DNA from 4 places in the Pseudonocardia sp. ICBG601 genome. Region 4 is predicted to be linked to each of the others. Evidence: riboswitches for the same ligand, from Rfam matches in the RefSeq annotation. Region 4 holds a riboswitch; each other region holds the start of a gene.
The links. Region 4 has a riboswitch for cobalamin ahead of metE (5-methyltetrahydropteroyltriglutamate--homocysteine S-methyltransferase). Riboswitches for the same ligand answer to the same signal wherever they lie in the genome.

Region 1: another riboswitch for cobalamin. It lies ahead of KPL57_RS52270 (hypothetical protein); the one in region 4 lies ahead of metE (5-methyltetrahydropteroyltriglutamate--homocysteine S-methyltransferase).
Region 2: another riboswitch for cobalamin. It lies ahead of KPL57_RS53735 (ribonucleoside-diphosphate reductase subunit alpha); the one in region 4 lies ahead of metE (5-methyltetrahydropteroyltriglutamate--homocysteine S-methyltransferase).
Region 3: another riboswitch for cobalamin. It lies ahead of KPL57_RS15620 (hypothetical protein); the one in region 4 lies ahead of metE (5-methyltetrahydropteroyltriglutamate--homocysteine S-methyltransferase).

Annotation. Positions count from the first base shown of each region.
Region 1 covers NZ_JAHLJA010000152.1:402,508-408,046, forward strand. The annotation lists gene KPL57_RS52255 (hypothetical protein) at 92-301, shown strand; gene KPL57_RS52260 (4'-phosphopantetheinyl transferase superfamily protein) at 425-1,132, shown strand; gene KPL57_RS52265 (DNA polymerase IV) at 1,179-2,600, shown strand; gene KPL57_RS52270 (hypothetical protein) at 2,620-2,991, opposite strand; cobalamin riboswitch at 3,026-3,215, opposite strand; gene KPL57_RS52275 (chloride channel protein) at 3,212-4,801, opposite strand; gene KPL57_RS52280 (MarR family winged helix-turn-helix transcriptional regulator) at 4,798-5,304, opposite strand; gene cobA (uroporphyrinogen-III C-methyltransferase) at 5,357-5,539, opposite strand, start outside.
Region 2 covers NZ_JAHLJA010000153.1:70,129-75,667, forward strand. The annotation lists gene KPL57_RS73030 (GNAT family N-acetyltransferase) at 6-254, shown strand; gene KPL57_RS53720 (ABC transporter substrate-binding protein) at 354-1,931, shown strand; gene KPL57_RS53725 (four-helix bundle copper-binding protein) at 2,026-2,388, opposite strand; gene KPL57_RS68160 (hypothetical protein) at 2,404-2,526, shown strand; gene KPL57_RS53730 (hypothetical protein) at 2,559-2,945, shown strand; cobalamin riboswitch at 3,022-3,225, shown strand; partial or broken gene KPL57_RS53735 (ribonucleoside-diphosphate reductase subunit alpha) at 3,355-5,539, shown strand, end outside.
Region 3 covers NZ_JAHLJA010000043.1:6,507-12,045, forward strand. The annotation lists gene KPL57_RS15600 (FAD-dependent oxidoreductase) at 1-120, opposite strand, end outside; gene KPL57_RS66555 (hypothetical protein) at 379-687, shown strand; gene KPL57_RS15610 (4'-phosphopantetheinyl transferase superfamily protein) at 808-1,515, shown strand; gene KPL57_RS15615 (DNA polymerase IV) at 1,523-3,055, shown strand; gene KPL57_RS15620 (hypothetical protein) at 3,078-3,455, opposite strand; cobalamin riboswitch at 3,490-3,679, opposite strand; gene KPL57_RS15625 (chloride channel protein) at 3,676-5,262, opposite strand; gene KPL57_RS15630 (MarR family winged helix-turn-helix transcriptional regulator) at 5,259-5,539, opposite strand, start outside.
Region 4 covers NZ_JAHLJA010000148.1:156,262-161,800, forward strand. The annotation lists gene KPL57_RS29790 (ABC transporter substrate-binding protein) at 1-531, opposite strand, end outside; gene metE (5-methyltetrahydropteroyltriglutamate--homocysteine S-methyltransferase) at 622-2,931, opposite strand; cobalamin riboswitch at 3,058-3,267, opposite strand; gene mdo (NDMA-dependent methanol dehydrogenase) at 3,501-4,793, shown strand; gene KPL57_RS29805 (MoxR family ATPase) at 4,930-5,539, shown strand, end outside.

The DNA.
Region 1 (5,539 bases), on a different contig from region 4:
CGCCGCCCTCGTGCGGCCCTTCCGGCGTCCCCGCGCGTCACCGGCCCTCCGCACCCGGTCCGAGTCCGACCCGATGCTCCGAGGAGGTCGTATGCCCACGACCCGCCACACCCCTGTCCCCACCGCCGACACCGGTCCCGCCGGGGCGCCCACGCCCGCCAACCGCGCCGAGCGGCGCGCGGCGAAGCGCGGCCGGTCCGGCGCCCCGGGCGGCCCGGCGGTACCGCGCACGGCGGGGCCGGCCCCGCAGGCCCGCCCGGCCCACGTCCGCACGGACTTCGCCGCCCGCCGCAGCGGCTGAGGGCACGGGCACGATCACGGATCGGGCACCGGGGACGTCGGCAGGCGACCCTCCGCGTGCCCGATCCGTGATCACTCCCGGCGGTGCGGCCCGGTGCGGGGGCGACGTGGAAGGCTGGACGCCGTGACCGTCACCGTCTGGTGGGCCGCCCCGGCCGATCCCGGCGACCGCGCCGACCTCGTCGCGCTGCTGGACGCCCATGAACGCGAGCGGCTCCGCGCACTGCGCAGGCCCGAGGACCGTGCCCGCTACCTCGCCGCGCACGCCCTGGCCCGGCTCGTGCTCGCCGAGCGGCTCGACGCCGACCCCGCCGCGCTCGTCCTGGACCGCACCTGTCGCTGCGGGGAGCCGCACGGCAAGCCGCGCCTGGCCGGGCGCGGCGACGACCCCGGCTTCTCGCTGACCCACTCCGGCGCGCTGGTCGGCGTCGCGGTCGGGACCGGCCCGGTCGGCGTCGACGTCGAGGCGCACCGCCCGCTGTCCGGCCTCGACGGCCTGGTCCGGCACGCCCTCTCCCCCGCCGAGCTCGCCGCGGGCACGCCCGACGGCACCGGGTTCCTGGTCACCTGGACCCGCAAGGAGGCGCTGCTCAAGGCCACCGGCGAGGGCCTGTCGAGCCCGATGGACGCGATCACGCTGTCCCCGCCGCACGCCCCGGCCCGGGTGCTGGGCTGGACCGGCACCGGCGGGAGCTGGTGGGTCGCCGACGTCGCCACCGGTCTCGCCGACCACCCGGGCGCCGTCGCCGGGGCGGGACCGGTGGCCCCGGCCGTCGCCGTCGCCGACGGCGACGCGGTCCTGTCGGTGCGCCGGGGCACGATGCACGGGTGATGGTGAGGTGACCGCGGCGGCCGACCGCTGGGTGCTGCATCTGGACATGGACGCGTTCTTCGCCTCCGTCGAGCAGCTGACCCGGCCCACGCTGGCCGACCGGCCGGTCCTGGTCGGCGGCGCGGGAGCGCGCGGCGTCGTCGCGGGGGCGAGCTACCAGGCGCGGGTGTTCGGGGCCCGCTCGGCGATGCCGATGGGCCAGGCGCGGCGGCGCTGCCCGCACGCGACCGTCCTGCCGCCCCGGTTCTCGCTGTACAAGGCGCTGTCCGACGAGGTCATGGCCGTCCTCGGCGAGTTCTCCCCGGTGCTCGAGCCGGTCTCGGTCGACGAGGCGTTCGTGGAGCCGCCCGACCTGGTGGGGGCCTCCCCGGACCGGGTGCGGGAGTGGGGCACCCGGCTGCGCGACGCGGTGCGCGAGCGCACCGGGCTGCCCGCCTCGGTGGGCGCCGGGTCGGGCAAGCAGGTCGCGAAGATCGCCTCCGAGCTGGCCAAGCCGGACGGGCTGCGGGTGATCGCCCACGCCGAGCAGGCCACCGTGCTCGACCCGCTCCCGGTGCGGTCGTTGTGGGGCATCGGGCCGGTCTCCGGCGAGGCGCTGCGGAAGATCGGGATCGAGACGATCGGACAGCTCGCCGCGATGGACGCCCGCGAGGTCGCCGGGGTGCTGGGCGGCGCCGTCGGGTCCGAGCTGCACCGCCTGGCGCGCGGCATCGACGACCGTCCGGTCGCCCCGCGCGGCGCGGCCAAGCAGATCAGCGCGGAGACGACCTTCGACGCCGACCTGACCGCGATGAGCGCGGTGCACACCGCGGTGGAGTCGATCTGCGTCGCCGTGCACCGGCGCCTGGTCGCCGACGGCCGGACCGCCCGCACCGTCACGGTGAAGGCGCGGACGGGGGACTTCACCACCCACACCCGGTCCGAGACGACCCCCTTCGGGACCCGGGACCTGGCGACCCTGGTCGCGGTGGCCCGGCGGCTGGCCGAGGGCGCCGTCGGCGAGGGCGGGGTGCGGCTGCTGGGGGTGTCGGTGTCCGGCTTCGGCGACGAGCCGCCACTGGCGCTGTTCGACGCGGTGCCCTCGGAGAGCGGGTGGACGACGGCCCCGGCCCCCGACTCCGCGCCCGCGGCCGCCGGCCCGGCCGCGGCGGCGGGGGTGACCGTGCTCGACGCACCCCCGGAGAGCGACGCAGCCACCGGGACCGGCGCGACCGTGGAGCCCGGCGACGTGCCCGGCCCGCTCCGCCCGGACCGGCCCGACCGCGAACCCGACCCGGACCGGCCCTGGCGCGCCGGCGACGACGTCGCCCACCCCGAGCACGGCCACGGCTGGGTCCAGGGCGCCGGGCACGGGCGGGTCACCGTGCGGTTCGAGACCGCGCTCACCGGCCCCGGACGCACCCGCACGCTCGACGCCGCCGACCCGGACCTCACCCGGGCCGACCCGCTGGGCAGCTGGCGGGCCTGAGCCCGGGCCCCGTGCGGGCTCAGCCGATCAGCGGGCTGCGGTGCGGCGGTGCGACGCGGCTGCCCTCGGCGACCCGGGCGCGCAGCGCGGGGGCGGTGCGGGCCAGCCCGTCGAGGACGGCGCCGAGCGCGGCGTCGCCCGCGGGGTCGCCCCCGACCAGCAGCACCGCGGCTCCGGCGGGCCCGGCGGCGGCCCAGGCCCCGATCCGGGCGACGGCGTCGCGCGGTGTGACCGGCTCGACCCGCCACGCCTCGGCGTAGAACAGGGCGGTCGACTCGGCCTGCGGGAAGGCGAAGACCGTCTCGGCCTCGGCCAGCAGGTCGTGCGCACCCGGGCGGGGCGCGTCGTCGCCGGACGGATCGGTACCGAGCACCACCAGGTCGTGGCTCATCGCATGTCCTCCTCGAGGGTCCGCGCCCTCACCAGTGGGAATCCGCGACGACGGGCAGTGTCCTGGCTCCCGGATCGGCACGCCCTCCCCGGCCTTCCCACCCTCGCGGGCGGTGGCGCCGGTGTGGGGAGGGCACTCCCCGGTGACAGTGGCGGGACCGCGCCGGACTCGCACCGGCTTCCTGTTCCGTCGTCGGCCGGGAGCCCATCACGCGACCGGGTTAGCGGTCAACAGTCCCCCGCCCGGCCACTCCCCGCAGATGGTCGAGCAGGTCGTGCTCGGTCAGCGTCCCGAGCAGCGGCCCGTCCGGCCCCTCCCGCACGGGCAGCGCGGCGCCCCGGTGTGCCGCGAGCACCCCGAGGACGTCGTGCACGGAGCCGCCCGGGTCCAGGGCGGGCAGCTCCGGGTCGGGCGTCGTGCCGTCGGCGGGGCGCATCACCTGGGCGACGACGACCCGGCGCAGCGCCTCGTCGGTCGGGGTGTCGGCGGCGAGGTCGATCCCGCGTCGCAGCAGCTTGAGCGTGTAGATGTTGTCCCGCGACACCAGGTTGGACAGGCCGGTGGCCAGGACGACGGCGGCCATCAGCGGCAGGATCAGGGCGTAGTCGCCGGTGAGCTCGAACACGATGAGCACCGCGGTGATCGGGGCGTGGGCGGCCCCCGCGAACACCGCCGCCATGCCGACCAGGCCGAACGCGCCGGGGTGCAGGTCGAGCGCCGGGAACAGGGCCGCGGCGGCGTAGCCGAAGGCGGTCCCGGCGGTGCCGCCGACGAACAGCGACGGCGCGAAGACGCCGCCGGACCCGCCTATGCCGATGGTGAGGCTGGAGGCGAGGATCTTCCCGACGACGAGCAGGAGCAGGAACCCGACGACGTACCGGCCGCCGATCGCGGCCTCCAGCACCGGGTAGCCCACGCCGTACATCTGGGGCAGCGCCAGCAGCAGCGCGCCGAGCAGCAGCCCGCCGACGGCCGGGCGCAGCCACTCCGGGCCGCGCCAGACGGCGTCGCAGGCGTCCTCGACGGCGTAGAGGATGCGGGCGAAGGCCCAGCCCAGCAGCCCCGCGAGCAGCCCGAGCAGCGCGTAGAGCGGCAGCTGGGCGGGGCTGCCCAGGTCGAAGTGCGGCAGGGTCAGGATCGCGCGGTCCCCGGCGATCACCTCGGCGACGACGTTCGCGACCACCGAGCTGATCACCAGCACGCCGAACGCCTCGGCGCTGAACGACCGCAGGATCAGCTCCAGGCCGAACACCACCCCGGAGATCGGGGCGTCGAACGTCGCGGAGATCCCGCCCGCGGCGCCGCAGGCGACCATGAGGACCAGCCGGGTGGCGGGCACCCGCAGCCACTGCCCGATGGCCGAGCCGAGCGCGGAGCCGATCTGCACGATCGGGCCCTCCCGGCCGACGGAGCCGCCGGTGCCGATGCAGATCCCCGACGCGAGCGCCTTCACCGCGGCGACGGTGACCGGGATCCGCCCGCCCCGGCGCGCGACGGCGAGCATCACCTCCGGCACCCCGTGCCCGCGGGCCTCCGGCGCGAACCGCTGGACCAGTGGGCCGTACACCAGGCCGCCGAGCACCGGGGCGACGAGCAGGAACCAGACCCCCAGCCCGGGCAGGTGCGGCGAGGCGACCCGGCCGGCGTCGGAGAAGTCCTCCCGGCCGGTGACCAGCCAGGTCACGCCGAGGATCAGCTCGTGGAACAGCACCGACCCGATGCCGGCGCCGATCCCGATGACCGTCGCCAGGCCGACGAGCCCCGGCCGGGTGCCGACGAGCGCGCGGTGCAGCGCGCGGACCGCGGTCACCGGGCACCGTCCTCGGCGGGCACGGGCGCGACGGCCCAGTCGGTCTCGCCGACCTCGCCCGCGGCCTCGGCGAAGCGGCGCAGCGCGTCGCGGACCGCGGTGCGCTCGGCGGCGGGCAGCGTCGCGAGCAGCCGGTGCATCTCGGCCCGACGCAGCCGGGTGACCTCGTCGACCAGCGCCCGCCCGGCCGGGCTGAGCGCGACGGCGACCTCGCGGCGGTCGTCGCCGGTGCGGGTGCGCGCGACGAGGCCGCGGCTCACCAGACGGTCGCACATCCGGGTCGCCGTCGACGCCGACACGGTCAGCGCCGTGGCCAGGTCGGCCGGGCGCCGGGTGCCGTGCTGGGCCAGCACGACCAGCGCGCGGTACTGCGGCAGGGTCACCTCGCCCGCCGTCCCGCCGGCCTGCTCCCCCGCGGCGGCCAGGGATCCGGCCACCACGGAGAGCATCGCCCGGCTCGCGGTCATCACCGCGTCGACGACGTCATCGATCTCGTCCGTCACGCCACCGATCGTTGCACATTGCAAACTTGCAGTGTGCAACGAGTCGTCGGGGTCACCCCCCGACGGGCGCCTGAAGCCCCGCGACGGGCCCGATCACGACGATCGCCGGCGGGCTGATCTCCTGCTCGGTCGCCACCTGCTCGGCGGTCTCCAGCGTCGCGCGGACCGACCGCTCGATGCGGGTGGTGCCGTCCTGCACGATCAGCACCGGGGTGTCGGCCGGGCGGCCGTTGGA
Region 2 (5,539 bases), on a different contig from region 4:
GGGTGGTGGCGGCCGCGACGCTGCGCCGCGACGGTGCGACGGCCTGGCTCGACGCCCTGGAGACCGACCGGGCCCACCGCGGCCGGGGGCACGGCCGGGCGCTGCTGGCCCGCTCCCGCGAGCTCGCCGCCGAGCACGGCTGCGACCTGCTCGCACTGGGCGCCGACGTCGACGACTGGCCGCGGGACTGGTACCGGCGCAGCGGGTTCACTCCGGTCGGCACCCACCTCGAGGCCGCCGCCCCGCGCCGGTGACCCCTCCGGGTCTGGCACGCCCTGTCCTGAGCCCGCCCGGCACCCGCGGAGATCCCTCCCGGCCGCCTCGGCCGTGACCGCACCGGGCACCCTGTGGTCGTGCAGTTGAGCCGTCGATCGTTCCTGCGGGCCGCCGGTGCGACCGCGGCGCTGGCGGGGATTCCGGCGCTGGCCGCGTGCGGGGCCCCGGCCGACACCACCGCCCCTCGGCTGGTGGCCGCGTTCGCCGGTGACGGCCCGCTCGGCGTCCCGGACCCGCACGTGGTGTGGCGGCCGGTGGACCGGGCGCGGGCGGCGGCCGTCGCGGACACGCTGCTGGTCTGGGACCAGGACATGACCCAACGGCCGCACCTGGCCGCGTCGGCGGCGCCGGACCGGACGGGGACGAGATGGCGGATCCGGCTGCGCGACGCCCCCGCCCACGACGGGCGCCCGCTGACCTCGGCCGACGTGCTGGCGTCGCTGCGCCGGATCACCGATCCCGCCACCGGGGCGACGGCGGCACCGCTGCTGGCCGGGCTCGACCTCGCCGCCAGCCGGGCGGTCTCGGCGTCGGAGGTGGAGCTGGTGCTCGGTGCCCCGGACTTCCTGTTCGGCCTCGTCCTGGGCGCGCCGGGCACCGGCATCGTGCGCGACGGCCGCGGCACCCCGCCGGTGGGCACCGGCGCGTTCCGCTGGCTGCCCGGGTCCCCGGACGCGCTCTACCGGCACGACGGCCACTGGCTGGGCGCTGCGCGCTCGCCCGCCGTGGAGTTCGTGGTGGACGACGACGAGGAGAACCGCTACCAGTCCCTCGTGGACGGTCACGTGCACTGGGCACACGACCTGTTCCCGCACAGCGCGCGCCGGCTGCTCGGGCGGGTCGGCACGACGGTGGTGTCCGCGCCGGGCTCGGCGACCCGCTTCCTCGACGTCGGCCCGGCCGGGTCGTCCCCCGGCACCGGTACGGCAGGCGGCACGACCGCCGGGGCGTCCGGCGACGTGCTCGGCGATCCCCGGCTGGCCGAGGCGGTCCGGCTCGGCATCGACCGGACCGAGCTCGTCCGCGAGGTGCTGCTCGACCTCGCCGAGCCGGGCGACGACCTGTTCGGCCCGGGCCTGGCGTATCACCCGGCCGGGTTCGCGCCGGTGGAGCGCGACGTCGCCCGCGCGCGGGAGCTCGTCGCGGCGGCGGGCGCGGACCGGCTGGAGGTGCCGCTGCTGTTCGACCCGTTCGACCCGATGTCGCGCCCGGCCGCCGACACCGTCGTGGAACAGCTCGCCGAGATCGGGCTGACCTGCACGCCACGCGAGCCGGACCCGCCCGACGCCGCCCCGACCCCGGGCATCCGGTTCCGCCGGGCCGCGGCGACCCCGCTCCCGCTGTACCTGCGCGCGGCCGCGGGCCCGGACCCCGCCGACGACGCCCCGCCCGTCGCGACCGCGGGCGAGGACGACGCACCGGCCGCGGCGGGACGGGCCGACGTGGGTGCCCTGCTCGCCACCGCGCGCGGGGTGCCGGACGAGGCACGCCGGGTCGAGGCCCTGCGACGCGCCCAGCTCCTGCTGCGCGACCGCTCGACCGTCTGGTCCTCGGGCGACGAGCACGTCGGCGTGTCCGCCGACCTGACCGGCGTCGAGCCCGCCCGGCCGGACACCGCCACCTGGGCCCGGTTCCACCGGCTGCGGATGGGGTGACCCGCTGCGGGCGGGGCTCCGAACCGCTCCCGGCCGCAGGACGGGCCGTGCCGCAGCCGGGTCACGGCAGGGCCACGGCACCGCCCGCCGGGCCTCAGGCGCCGGCGTGCTCGCGCAGCAGCGCCGCCGTCTCGCGGGTGACCTCGGCGTGCAGCCGACAGTGCTCGTGGTGGTCGGCGTGGGCGCCGCAGGCCGCGGCGGACGCCTCGCAGGCCAGCGCGGCGGCCGAGGCGGCGGCCTCGCCGACGGCCTTGTCCCCGGTGCGGCGGCCGAGCACGGCCGCGGCGGCGGTGCAGAGGTCGGCGGCGTCGAGCGCCAGCAGGACCTCGGTCTCCATCCCGCCGGAGGCGACCATCGCCGAGGCGCAGGCGGTGCTAGCGCGGGCGGCGTCGTGCAGCTTCTCGACGACGGCGGCCGGGGTGGTGACGCCGGCGGCGTCCAGGACGTGGTGGCTCACGGGATCTCCCTCTCGATGGTGGAACGGTCGGCGGCGGAGTACCCCACGGCGGGCCCTGCCTACCCGCCGCGCCTCGTCGACCACGACCGTCCGCCGGGCCGGTGCCGCCGGACACCCGTCGTCGCCGTGATCACCTGAACAGTTCGTCAGGTGTCACGTAGGGTCGGGGCGTGTCCGCCCTCCCCGCCGTCACCGCCTGCCGGGGGTGCTGCTGCGGCTCCGGCCGCAAGCACCCCGGCCTCGACCGCGACCACCACGACCGGCTGCTCGACCGGCTGACCGACGGCCTGGCCGGGCACGCCCGGCTGCGCACCAGCGAGTGCCTGGGCCCGTGCGCGGACTCCGACGTCCTGGTGGTCGCCCCGGCGCCCGGGGCCCGCCGGGCGGGCGCCCGGCCGGTCTGGCTCCGTGCGGTCCTGGACGCCGCGACCACGGACGCGGTCGCGGCCTGGGTGCGCGCCGGCGGGCCGGGACTCGCCGCCGTCCCGCCAGCACTCGCGGGGCACGTGTTCACCCCCGGCCCCCGGGCGACGGCCGAGGGGCGGGCGGCGGGCTGACCCCGGACCGCCGGTCACCGAGGGGGGTTGCATCCGCACCGATGGGGGGGATGGAGTAGCTCCGCCCACAAGATGTAGTGTCCAGACCACTGGTGGTTCACCGGCCCGCCCGGGCCGGTGAGGCAAGAGGGAACCCGGTGGGAATCCGGGACTGCCCCGCAGCGGTGAACGGGAACGACCGCCGTCAACAGCACTGGGAGTGATCCCGGGAAGCGACGGCCAGTAGGTGTGAGCAGTGCGCCCGTGAGTCCGAAGACCTGCCACCGGTGCGCGTACCGACCGGTGCGCGCTGCTCCGGGCCTCGTGGGACGGCACCAGGGTGCGGTGGGCCGCCGACGACACGCGACCCGCCGCCTCCTCGCACCGCGCCCGCCCCCGGAGGCGACGGCGACTCGCGAGGAGAGAGCCCGTGACGGCTTCCACCGCTGCACCGGCAACAGCACCCCCGGCCCTGCGCGTCATCCGGCGCGACGGCTCCGAGACCGGGTTCGACGCCACGAAGATCTCGGTGGCGACGACCAAGGCGTTCCTGGCGGTCGAGGGGGACTCGGGCGCGACGTCGTCGCGGCTGCACCACCTCGTGGCCGGGCTGACCGACCAGGTCGTCGCGGCGCTGACCCGGCACCCGGCGCACGCCGTGCACGTCGAGCAGATCCAGGACCAGGTCGAGCTCGCCCTGATGCGCGGCGGCCACCACAAGGTAGCCCGTTCCTACGTGCTCTACCGCGAGCAGCAGGCACGGGCCCGGGAACGCGACGGCGGGGACCGCGCGTCGGACGCGCCGGTCGTGCACGTCACCGGGCCCGACGGCAGCCGGACCCCACTGGACCGCGACCGGGTCGCCGCGGTGCTCGGCGAGGCGTGCGACGGCATCGACGACGTCGCGCCGGAGCCGGTGCTCGCCGAGCTGGACCGCACCGTCTACGACGGCATCACCGCCGACGAGCTGGCCCAGGCCCTGGTCCTGGCCGCCCGCACCCTGGTCGAGCGCGAGCCCGCGTACTCCCTGGTGGCGTCGCGGCTGCTGCTGGACCGGCTCCGCGCCGAGGCCGTCTCGCACCTGGCGGGCACCCGGGAGACCCCGGACCACGCGACGATGACCGAGCGGTACGCGTCCTACACGAAGGACTACCTGCGCCACGCCATCGCGATCGGCCTGGTCGACCCCGAGCTCGCGACCTTCGACCTGGACCGGGTCACCGCCGCCCTCCGCCCGGACCGTGACCTGCAGATCGGCTTCCTCGGCCTGCAGACCCTCTACGACCGCTACTTCCTGCACGAGCGCGGCGTGCGCTTCGAGCTGCCGCAGGCGTTCTTCCTGCGGGTCGCGATGGGACTGGCGGTGCGCGAGATCGACCGCGAGGCCCGGGCGATCGAGTTCTACGAGGTCCTGTCGAGCTTCGACTTCATGGCCTCGACCCCGACGCTGTTCAACTCCGGCACCACCGGCCGCAGCTGTCGTCGTGCTTCCTCACCACCGTCGACGACGACCTGGAGTCGATCTTCGGCGGCTACCGGAACAACGCGCTGCTGGCCAAGTACTCCGGCGGGCTCGGCAACGACTGGACCCCGGTCCGCGGCCTCGGCGCGCACATCCGCGGCACCAACGGCGTCTCCCAGGGGGTGGTGCCGTTCCTCAAGATCGCCGGGGACACGGCCGTCGCGGTGAACCAGGGCGGCAAGCGCAAGGGCGCGGCGTGCGCCTACCTGGAGACCTGGCACGTCGACATCGAGGAGTTCCTCGACCTGCGCAAGAACACCGGCGACGACCGCCGCCGGACCCACGACATGAACACCGCGAACTGGGTGCCCGACGAGTTCCTGCGCCGCGTGCAGGCCGACGCCGAGTGGACTCTGTTCTCCCCGGACGAGGTGCCCGACCTGCACGACCTCTACGGCACCGCGTTCGCCCAGCGGTACCGCGAGTACGAGGCGGCCGCGGCGCGCGGCGAGGTCCGGGTGCACCGCACGGTGCGCGCGGTCGAGCTGTGGCGGCGGATGCTGACCATGCTGTTCGAGACCGGGCACCCGTGGATCACGTTCAAGGACCCGTGCAACCTGCGCAGCCCGCAGCAGCACGCGGGGGTGGTGCACTCGTCGAACCTGTGCACCGAGATCACCCTCAACACCCGCGCCGGCGACGAGGGCGAGGTCGCGGTCTGCAACCTCGGCTCGGTGAACCTCGCCGCGCACGTCACGCGCGACGGGCTCGACGCGGACAAGCTCCGCCGCACGGTGACGACCGCGGTGCGGATGCTCGACAACGTCGTGGACATCAACTTCTACACGATCCCCGAGGCCCGCCGGTCCAACCTGCGCCACCGCCCGGTCGGCCTGGGCATGATGGGCTTCTCCGACGCGCTGTTCGTCCAGCGCATCGCCCCCGCGAGCGACGCGGCCGTCGAGTTCGCCGACACCTCGGCCGAGCTCCTGAGCTTCCACGCGATCACCGCGTCGTCGGACCTGGCGGTCGAGCGCGGCCGCTACGCCAGCTTCGACGGGTCGCTGTGGAGCCGCGGGATCCTGCCGCTGGACTCGCTCGACCTGCTGGCCGCCGCCCGCGGCGACGGCGAGCTCGAGATCGACCGGTCGTC
Region 3 (5,539 bases), on a different contig from region 4:
CCGGGCGTGCGCAGCCAGCTCCCACGCGACCGACACCCCCGCGATGCCGCCGCCGATCACCAGCACGTCCGCCGTCACCGTGCCCGCCGTCCCTGCCGTACCCGTGCCCGCCGTACCCATGCCCGCGACGATAGGGCGGCGGCGCCGGGGAAAACCGGTGGCACCGGTCGGGGTCGTCGTCGTAGCGTCGCCGCCATGCTGATCCGGTTCCTCTGAGCGACCCGCGCGGTCGATCTCCGCGCCCTCCGTCGCCGGCCCGTGACGTCCTCACCGGGCCCCGGAACCGTCGCCGCCCTCGCGCGGCCCCTCCGGCGTCCCCGCGCGTCACCGGCCCCTCCCACCCGGTCCGAGTCCGACCCGATGTTCCGAGGAGGTCGTATGCCCACGACCCGCCACACCACCGCGCACACCACCGCCCACAGCGCAGCCCACAGCACAGCCCGACCGACCGACGCGTCCGCGGTTCCCGGTCCCCTGACCGGCGAGACCGGGCCCGACACGGCCGGCGGGGCGGCACCCGGCGGAGCCACCGCCGCCGCACCCGCCAACCGCGCCGAGCGCCGTGCGGCCGAGCGCGGCCGGTCCGGCGCGCCGGGCGGCCCGGCGGCACCGCGCACGGCGGGGCCGGCCCCGCAGGCCCGCCCGGCCCACGTCCGCACGGACTTCGCCGCCCGCCGCAGCGGCTGACCGCACGGGGAGCACGGACCGGGCACCGGAGACGCCGACGGGCGACCCTTCGTGTGCCCGGTCCGTGATCACTCCCGGCGGCGCGCCCCGACGGGGGTGCGACGTGGGAGGCTGGACGCCGTGACCGTCACCGTCTGGTGGGCCGCCCCGGCCGATCCCGGCGCCCGCGCCGACCTCGTCGCGCTGCTGGACGCCCACGAACGCGAACGGCTCGTCGCGCTGCGACGGCCCGAGGACCGCGCCCGCTACCTCGCCGCGCACGCGCTGGCCCGGCTCGTGCTCGCCGAGCGGCTCGACGCCGACCCCGCCGAGCTGGTCCTCGACCGGACCTGCCGCTGCGGGGAGCCGCACGGCAAGCCCCGCCTGGCCGGGCGCGGCGACGACCCCGGCTTCTCCCTCACCCACTCCGGCGCGCTGGTCGGTGTCGCGGTCGGGACCGGGCCGGTCGGCGTCGACGTCGAGGCACACCGCCCCCTGTCCGGCCTCGACGGCCTGGTCCGGCACGCCCTGTCCCCCGCCGAGCTCGCCGCCGGGACGCCCGACGGGACCGGCTTCCTGGTCACCTGGACCCGGAAGGAGGCGCTGCTCAAGGCCACCGGCGAGGGCCTGTCGAGCCCGATGGACGCGATCACCCTGTCCCCGCCGCACAGCCCGGCCCGGGTGCTGGACTGGACCGGCACCGCCGGGAGCTGGTGGGTCACCGACGTCCCCACCGGCCTCGACGACCACCCGGGCGCCGTCGCCGGGGCGGGACCGGTGGCCCCGGCCGTCACCGTCGCCGACGGCGACGCGATCCTGTCGGTGCGCCGGGGCACGATGCACGGGTGATGATGGAGTGACCGCGGCGGCCGACCGCTGGGTGCTGCACCTCGACATGGACGCGTTCTTCGCCTCCGTCGAGCAGCTCACCCGGCCCACCCTGGCCGACCGTCCGGTCCTCGTCGGCGGCGCGGGACCGCGCGGCGTCGTCGCGGGGGCGAGCTACCAGGCCCGGGTGTTCGGGGCACGCTCGGCGATGCCGATGGGCCAGGCGCGGCGGCGCTGCCCGCACGCGACGGTCCTGCCGCCCCGGTTCTCCCTGTACAAGGCGCTGTCCGAGGAGGTCATGGCCGTCCTCGGCGAGTTCTCCCCCGTGCTGGAGCCGGTGTCGGTGGACGAGGCGTTCGTGGAGCCGCCCGACCTCGTGGGCGCCTCCCCCGACCAGGTGCGGGAGTGGGGCACCCGGCTGCGCGGCGCGGTGCGCGACCGCACCGGGCTGCCCGCCTCGGTGGGCGCCGGGTCGGGCAAGCAGATCGCGAAGATCGCCTCCGAGCAGGCCAAGCCGGACGGGCTGCGGGTGATCGCCCACGCCGAGCAGGCGGCCGTGCTCGACCCGCTGCCGGTGCGGTCGCTGTGGGGCATCGGGCCGGTCTCCGGCGAGGCGCTGCGGAAGATCGGGATCGAGACGATCGGGCAGCTCGCCGCTATGGACGCCCGCGAGGTCGCCGGGGTGCTGGGCAGCGCGATCGGGTCCGAGCTGCACCGTCTCGCCCGCGGCATCGACGACCGTCCGGTCGCCCCGCGCGGCGCCGCCAAGCAGATCAGCGCGGAGACGACCTTCGACGCCGACCTGACCGCGATGAGCGCGGTGCACACCGCGGTGGAGTCGATCTGCGTCGCCGTGCACCGACGGCTGGTCGCCGACGGTCGGACCGCCCGCACCGTCACCGTGAAGGCGCGGACCGGGGACTTCACCACCCACACCCGGTCGGAGACGACCCCGTTCGGCACCCGGGACCTGGCGACCCTGGTCGCGGTGGCGCGCCGGCTGGCCGAGGGCGCGGTCGGCGAGGGCGGGGTGCGGCTGCTGGGAGTGTCGGTGTCCGGCTTCGGCGACGAGCCGCCGCTGGCCCTGTTCGACGCGGTGCCCTCGGAGAACGGGTGGACGACGGCCTCGGCCCTCGACCCCCCACCCGCGGCCGACGCCCCGGCCGGCGCGGCGGGGGTGGCCGTGCTCGACGCACCGCCGGACACCGACGCACCTCCGGACACCGACGCGAGGACAGGGACGGGCGCGGCCGCGGGGGCCGACAGTCCTGCGGGGACCGGCGGTACCGCGGGGGCCGACGCGACCACGGGCGCCGGCGACGTGCCCGGCCCCGTCCGCCCGGGCCGCCCCGACCGCGAACCCGACCCGGACCGGCCCTGGCGCGCCGGCGACGACGTCGCACACCCCGAGCACGGCCACGGCTGGGTCCAGGGCGCCGGGCACGGGCGGGTCACCGTGCGCTTCGAGACCGCCTACACCGGGCCCGGCCGCACCCGCACGCTCGACGCCGCCGACCCCGACCTCACCCGGGCCGACCCGCTGGGCAGCTGGCGGGCCTGAGCGCGCCGTCCCGCCGGCGGGCTCAGCCGATCAGCGGGCTGCGGTGCGGCGGCGCGACGCGGCTGCCCTCGGCGACCCGGGCCCGCAACGCCGGGACGGTGCGCGCCAGCCCGTCGAGGACCGCACCGAGCGCGGCGTCGGCCGCGGGGTCGCCCCCGACCAGCAGCACCGCGCCGCCGGCGGGTCCGGCGGCGGCCCAGGCCCCGATCCGGGCGACGGCGTCACGCGGGGTGACCGGCTCGACCCGCCACGCCTCGGCGTAGAACAGGGCCGTCGACTCGGCCTGGGGGAAGGCGAAGACGGTCTCGGCGTCGGCCAGCAGGTCCGCGACGTGGGCACCCGGGCGGGGTGCGCCGTCGCCGGACGGGTCGGTACCGAGCACCACCAGGTCGTGGCTCATCGCATGTCCTCCTCGAGGGTCCGCGCCCTCACCAGTGGGAATCCGCGACGACGGGCAGTCTCCTGGCTCCCGGATCCCCACGCCCTCCCCGGCCTTCCCACCCTCGCGGGCGGTGGCACCGGTGTGGGGAGGGCACTCCCCGGTGACAGTGGCGGGACCGCGCCGGATTCGCACCGGCTTCCTGTTCCGTCGTCGTCGGGGAGCCCATCACGCGACCGGGTCAGTGGTCAACCGTCCCCCGCCCCGACACCCCCCGCAGATGGTCGAGCAGGTCGTGCTCGGCGAGCGTCCCGAGCAGCGGCCCGTCCGGCTCCCGCACGGGCAGCGCGGCTCCCCGGTGCGCGGCGAGCACCCCGAGGACGTCGTGCACCGGGGCGGCCGGGTCCAGCGCGGGCAGCTCCGGGCCGGGCGGGGTGCCGTCGGCGGGACGCATCACCTGGGCGACGACGACCCGGCGCAGTGCCTCGTCGGTCGGGGTGTCGGCGGCGAGGTCGATCCCGCGTCGCAGCAGCTTGAGCGTGTAGATGTTGTCCCGCGACACCAGGTTCGACAGGCCGGTGGCCAGGACGACGGCGGCCATCAGCGGCAGGATGAGGGCGTAGTCGCCGGTCAGCTCGAACACGATGAGCACCGCGGTGATCGGGGCGTGCGCGGCCACCGCGAACACCGCCGCCATGCCGACCAGACCGAACGCGCCGGGGTGCAGGTCCAGCGCCGGGAACAGGGCCGCGGCGGCGTAGCCGAAGGCGGTCCCGGCGGTGCCACCGACGAACAGCGACGGCGCGAACACACCGCCGGACCCGCCGATGCCGATGGTGAGGCTGGACGCGAGGATCTTCCCGACGACGAGCAGGAGCAGGAACCCGACGACGTACCGGCCACCGATCGCGGCCTCCAGCACGGGGTAGCCGACGCCGTACATCTGGGGCAGTGCCAGCAGCAGCGCGCCGAGCAGCAGCCCGCCGACGGCCGGGCGCAACCACTCCGGGCCGCGCCAGACGGCGTCACAGGCGTCCTCGACGACGTAGAGGATCCGGGCGAAGGCCCAGCCCAGCAGCCCGGCGAGCAGCCCGAGCAGCGCGTAGAGCGGCAGCTGGGCGGGGCTGCCCAGGTCGAAGTGCGGCAGGGTCAGGATCGCGCGGTCGCCGGCGATCACCTCGGCGACGACGTTCGCGACCACCGAGCTGATCACCAGCACGCCGAACGCCTCGGCGCTGAACGACCGCAGGATCAGCTCCAGGCCGAACACCACCCCGGAGACCGGCGCGTCGAACGTCGCGGAGATCCCGCCCGCGGCACCGCAGGCGACCATGAGCACCAGCCGGGTGGCGGGCACCCGCAGCCACTGCCCGATCGCCGAGGCGAGCGCGGAGCCGATCTGCACGATCGGGCCCTCCCGGCCGACGGAGCCGCCGGTCCCGATGCAGATCCCCGACGCGAGCGCCTTCACCGCGGCGACGGTGGCCGGGATCCGCCCGCCCCTGCGCGCGACGGCGAACATCACCTCGGGCACCCCGTGCCCGCGCGCCTCCGGGGCGAACCGCTGGACCAGCGGGCCGTACACCAGGCCGCCGAGCACCGGGGCGATCAGCAGGAACCACACGCCCAGCCCGGGCAGGTGCGGCGAGGCGACCCGGCCGGCGTCGGAGAAGTCCTCCCGCCCGGTGACCAGCCAGGTCACGCCGAGGATCAGCTCGTGGAACAGCACCGACCCGATGCCGGCGCCGACCCCGATGACCGTCGCCAGACCGACGAGCCCCGGCCGGGTGCCGACGAGCGCGCGGTGCAGCGCGCGGACCGCGGTCACCGCGCACCGCCCTCGGCGGGCACCGGCGCGACGGCCCAGTCGGTCTCGCCGACCTCGCCCGCGGCGTCGGCGAAGCGGCGCAGTGCGTCGCGGACCGCGGTGCGCTCGGCGGCCGGCAGCATCGCGAGCAGCCGGTGCATCTCGGCGCGGCGCAGCCGGGTGACCTCGTCGACGAGCGTCCGCCCGGCGGGGCTGAGCGCGAGGGCGACCTCGCGGCGGTCGTCGCCGGTGCGGGTGCGCACGACGAGGCCGCGGCTCACCAGCCGGTCGCACATCC
Region 4 (5,539 bases):
CGCCCCGCCGCCGGCGTACGCGGCGGGCGCGAGGATGCCGAGGTTGCCGCTGGACAGCCGCAGCGGCATCACCGGGTCGGGCTCGGTGGTGGTGATCCGGACGGCGTCGGCGCCGTCGGGGGCGATGGCGAAGCCGATGCCCCGGATCGCCCGCGGCGGGGCCTCGACGCCCGCGACGTAGCGCAGCGCCGTGACGACGGCGTCCGGGGTGAGCGGGGTGCCGTCGTGGAACCGCACGCCCTGGCGCAGGGTGACCCGCCAGGCGTTGCCCTGCTGCTCCCAGGCCGTCGCGAGCATCGGCGCGGGCCGTGCCTCGGCGTCGACCGTGGTCAGGGTCTCGGCGACGCCGAGGGACTGCAGCCGGGCGCCGTCGTCGGCGTCGAAGGCGTAGTCGGCGCGCGGCGGGAACTGCAGGGCCACGGTCAGCTCACCGGCCGGGTCCGGGGTCCCGGTGCCGCCACCGCCGGCTCCACAGCCGGTCAGCACCAGGGCGGCGGCCGCGAGCAGCGCGGCCATCTTTCGTGCGATCACCCCATATGACTACATCTGACCACCTGTTCATTCAATGGAGCGTGAGCAACGCCCCGCGGCCGGGGAGCCGCGGGGCGTCGCGACACGGGCTCAGCCGGTCGTCGCCGAGTCCCGGACCCGGTGGGCGGCGGCGACCAGGTTGGTCAGGGCCGCCACCGTCTCGGTCTCACCGCGGGTCTTCAGCCCGCAGTCCGGGTTGGCCCACAGCCGGTCCGGTCCGATGTGGCGCAGGGCCGCGCCGAGCTGCTCGACCAGCTCGTCGGTGCCGGGCACCTCGGGCGAGTGGACGTCGTAGACGCCCGGGCCGAGCCCGCGCGGGACCCCCGGCCCGAGGTCGGCCAGCACCTCCATCCGCGACCGGGCCGCCTCGACGGTGGTGACGTCGGCGTCGAGCCCGTCGATCGCCCCCACCACCTCGCCGAACTCGGAGTAGCAGAGGTGGGTGTGGATCTGGGTGGCGTCGGTGACGGCCCCGACGGCCAGCCGGAACGCGTCCACCGCCCAGTCCAGGTACGCGGGCCGGTCCCGCTCGTGCAGGGGCAGCAGCTCGCGCAGTGCGGGCTCGTCGACCTGGATGATCCGGATCCCGGCGGCCTCCAGGTCGAGTACCTCGTCGCGCAGGGCCAGCCCCACCTGCCGGGCGGTGTCGCCCAGCGGCTGGTCGTCACGCACGAACGACCAGGCCAGGATCGTCACCGGGCCGGTCAGCATCCCCTTGACCAGCGCGTCGGACAGCGATTGGGCGAACCGCGCCCACTCCACCGTGATCGGCCGGGGCCGGGACACGTCCGAGTGCAGGATCGGCGGGCGCACGCACCGCGAGCCGTAGGACTGCACCCAGCCGTGGTCGGTGGTGGCGAAGCCGTCGAGGTTCTCGGCGAAGTACTGGACCATGTCGTTGCGCTCGGGCTCACCGTGCACCAGGACGTCGAGCCCGATGTCCTCCTGCAGCCGCACCACCCGGACGATCTCCTGGCGCATCCGCTCGGTGTAGGTGCCGGTGTCGATCGTGCCGGAGCGGTGCGCGGCCCGGTCGCGCCGGATCTGCGCGGTCTGCGGGAACGAGCCGATCGTCGTCGTGGGGACGACGGGCAGGCCGAGCGCCTCGCGCTGGACCTTCGCCCGGACGTCGCCGTGGCTGCGCCGGTAGTGGTCGGGGCCGAGCGCGTCGAGCCGGGACCGCACCCGCTCGTCGCGGCGCGCGGTGGCGGCGACCCGCTCCCGGGTGGCCCGTGCGGCGTCGAGCTCCGCCGCGACCGCGTCGGGTCCCTCGTGCAGGGCGCGTCCGAGCAGCACGACCTCGGTGACCTTCTGCCGGGCGAACGCCAGCATGTCGACGACGTCGCCGGGCAGGGCCGTCTCGGCGGCCAGGTCGTAGGGGACGTGCAGCAGCGAGCACGACGTCGAGACCTCGACCCGCCCCGCGACGCCGACCAGCCGCTGCGCCGTCGCCAGCGCCCGGTCCAGGTCGGTGCGCCACACGTTGCGCCCGTCGACGACGCCGGCCAGCACCACCTTCCGGTCCAGCCCCGGCACCGCCGGGCCTCCGGGGTCGAGGGCGTCGAGGTCGGCGGCCCCCGCGACGAGGTCGAGCGCCAGCCCCTCGACGGCCGTGGCGGCGAGCGCGGGCAGGGCGGGTCCCAGCTCCCCGAAGTACGACGCGACGAGGATCTTGGGCCGCCGGGTCGCCGAGGCGAGCCGGTCGTAGGCCCGGCGCAGCGCCGCGACCTCCTCGGGCGTCCGGTCGGCGGCGAAGGCGGGCTCGTCGAGCTGCACCCACTCCGCACCCGCCTCGGCGAGCTCGGCGAGCAGGTCGCGGTAGACCTCGACGAGCGGCCCGAGCAGGTCCAGCGGGCGGAAGCCCTCCGGTGCGCCGTCGGCCGGCTTGGACAGCAGCAGGAAGGTCACCGGCCCGACCAGCACCGGGCGGGTGGTGATCCCGCTGCGCAGGGCCTCGCGGAACTCGTCGAGGGCCTTGCGGCTGCCCGGCGCGAGCCGGGTGTCCGGGCCGACCTCGGGGACCAGGTAGTGGTAGTTCGTGTCGAACCACTTGGTCATCTCGCAGGCCGGGGCGCCGGTGCGGCCGCGGGCCATCGCGAACAGCCGCTCCAGCGGGTCGGTGACGCCGGCGAAGCGCTCCGGCACCGCCCCGACCGCCAGCGCGGTGTCCAGGACGTGGTCGTAGAACGAGAACGTGTTGCCCGGCACCGAGCCGAGCCCGGCGTCACGCAGCCCGGTCCAGGTGTCGCGGCGCAGCCCGGCGGCGACGTCGTGCAGTGCGGACGCGTCGGTCCGCCCGGCCCAGTACGACTCGGTCGCCCGCTTGAGCTCCCGGTCCGGTCCGATCCTGGGGTACCCCAGGACGGTGCTGCCGATGGTGCTGCTGGAAGGAATGCTCACGGCCCTCTCTCCTCGCGAGTGCGGTGGAGGACCCGTCGCCGGCACGGGGCGCCTGCGACCGCCGGGCACGGCGGTGCCCGGTCGTCCGCCCGGCCCTCCCGCGAGGCCACGGATCCGCGCACGCCGGACGGCGCACGCACCGGCGGCAGGTCTTCGGACTCACGGGCACACTGCTCAGACCTACTGGCCGTCGCTTCCCGGGATGGCTCCCAGTGCTGTTGACGGCGGTCGTTCCCGTTCACCGCTGCGGGGCAGTCCCGGATTCCCACCGGGTTCCCTCTTGCCTCGTGACGCCCCGTTCCCGGGCCGGCACGAACCGTCGGCGACCCGACACTACCCCGGGCCCGACGGCCGAACTGTTGCCGAACGATCCTTGTTGCCATAGTTTGGCATTACTTTCACACCCTCCCCGTCACCCGGGTCGAGGGCGACCTCACCCTGCGCCCCTCCGTTCGGAGGGGGAACCTGCCCGGTCTCCCGAGGGGTAATGGCGATCACCCCTGTGCCCGCGGCCACAGGGGTCATAGCGTGCGGTCTCGACCCATCCACCTGCCTCAGAAAGGGCTGACATGCAGGTAGACGAGCTGCTCAAGCCGTTCCCCATCAAGGAGTTCCACCCGTTCCCCCGTGCGCTCATGGGTCCGGGGTCGCACGAGCTCATCGGCCCGGAGGCCCTGAAGCTGGGCTTCAAGAAGACCCTGGTCATGACGTCGGGCCTGCGCGGCACCGACATCGTCAACAAGATCGTCGAGTCGATGAAGTACCACGGCCTCGAGGTCGTGCTGTACGACAAGGTCGAGTCGAACCCCAAGGACTACAACGTCATGGACGCTGTGGGCCTCTACCAGCAGAACAACTGCGACTCCTTCGTCTCCATCGGCGGCGGCTCCTCGCACGACGCCTGCAAGGGCGCGCGCATCTCGGTCGCGCACGACGGCCGCAACGTCAACGAGTTCGAGGGCTTCAACAAGTCCGAGAACCCGTCCAACCCGCCGCACATCGCGGTCTCCACCACGGCCGGCACCGGCTCGGAGACCTCGTGGGCCTACGTCATCACCGACACCACGACCGACCCCGACAACCCGCACAAGTACGTCGCGTTCGACGACCAGTCGGTCACCACCCTCGCGATCGACGACCCGGTGCTGTACTACGACTGCCCGATCGACTACACCGCGCAGTGCGGGTTCGACGTGCTCGCGCACGCCTCGGAGCCCTACGTCTCGCGTCTGGACTTCCAGCCGTCGCTGGGCAACGCCCTGCACGCCATCAAGCTGACCTCGCAGAACCTGCGCAAGGCCGTCTGGAACGGCCAGGAGCTCTCCGGCCGCGAGGGCATGATGTACGCGCAGTACATCGCCGCCCAGGCGTTCAACTCCGGTGGCCTCGGCATCATCCACTCGATCAGCCACGCGGTGTCGGCGTTCTACGACACCCACCACGGCCTGAACAACGCCATCGCGCTGCCCCGCGTGTGGGCGTTCAACATGCCGGTCGTCTACGAGCGCTTCGCCGACATCGCCGAGGCGATGGGTGTCGACACCCGCGGCATGACCAAGCCGCAGGCCGCCGACGCCGCGCTCGCCGCCTCCATCCGGCTGCTGCGCGACGTGGGCATCCCGGAGAAGTTCGCCGACGTCAAGCAGGACACCTACTCGAAGAACCGGCTGGGCATCGGCCCGACCAAGTTCTACGAGAACGCGCCGACCATCATCGGTGACGCGGCCGACGTCGACCGGATCACCAACCACGTCCTCGGCGACGCCTGCACCCCGGGCAACCCGAAGGAGTGCACGTTCGAGACCGTCCGCCCGGTCGTCGACCACTCCATCAACGGTGACCTGGACGACCTGCTGACCTGATCCGCAGGTCAGGACGTCCACCGTCGCACCAGCGGGCCCAGCCATCCGAGGTGATACTCGGATGGGTGGGCCCGCTGGCTGCGGTCCCGCTCTTCTCCGCACCAGAGCCGGTGCGGCCCGCGAAGGAGATACCCGCGTGTCCGAGGCTGTCGTCCCCACTGTGACCGAGGCGGCGGACGCCGTCGCCTCGACCGGTCCGTTCGAGTCCGTCGACCAGGTGATCGAGACCCTGCGGGAGCAGGGCTACATCACCGACACCCGCCTGGCCACGACGGTGTTCCTGCTGACCCGGCTGGACAAGCCGCTGCTGCTGGAAGGGCCCGCCGGGGTCGGCAAGACCGAGCTGGCGAAGATGCTCGCCGTCGCCACCGGACGCCGGCTGCTGCGTCTGCAGTGCTACGAGGGCCAGGACGAGACCAAGGCCCTGTACGAGTGGGACTACGGCAAGCAGCTCATGTACACCCAGATCCTCCGCGAGAAGATCGGGCAGCTCGTCGAGGACGCCCCCGACCTCGCCTCCGCGGTCGACCGCATCGGGTCCCAGGAGAGCGTGTTCTTCTCCGAGCGCTTCCTCGCGCCGCGCCCGCTGCTGGAGGCCATCCGCTCCGAACAGCCCGTCGTGCTGCTGATCGACGAGGTCGACCGCGCCGACGAGGCCCTGGAGGCCGTGCTGCTGGAGACCCTGGGCGAGTTCCAGATCTCCGTGCCCGAGATCGGCACCTTCGTCGCCGAGCAGCGCCCGTACG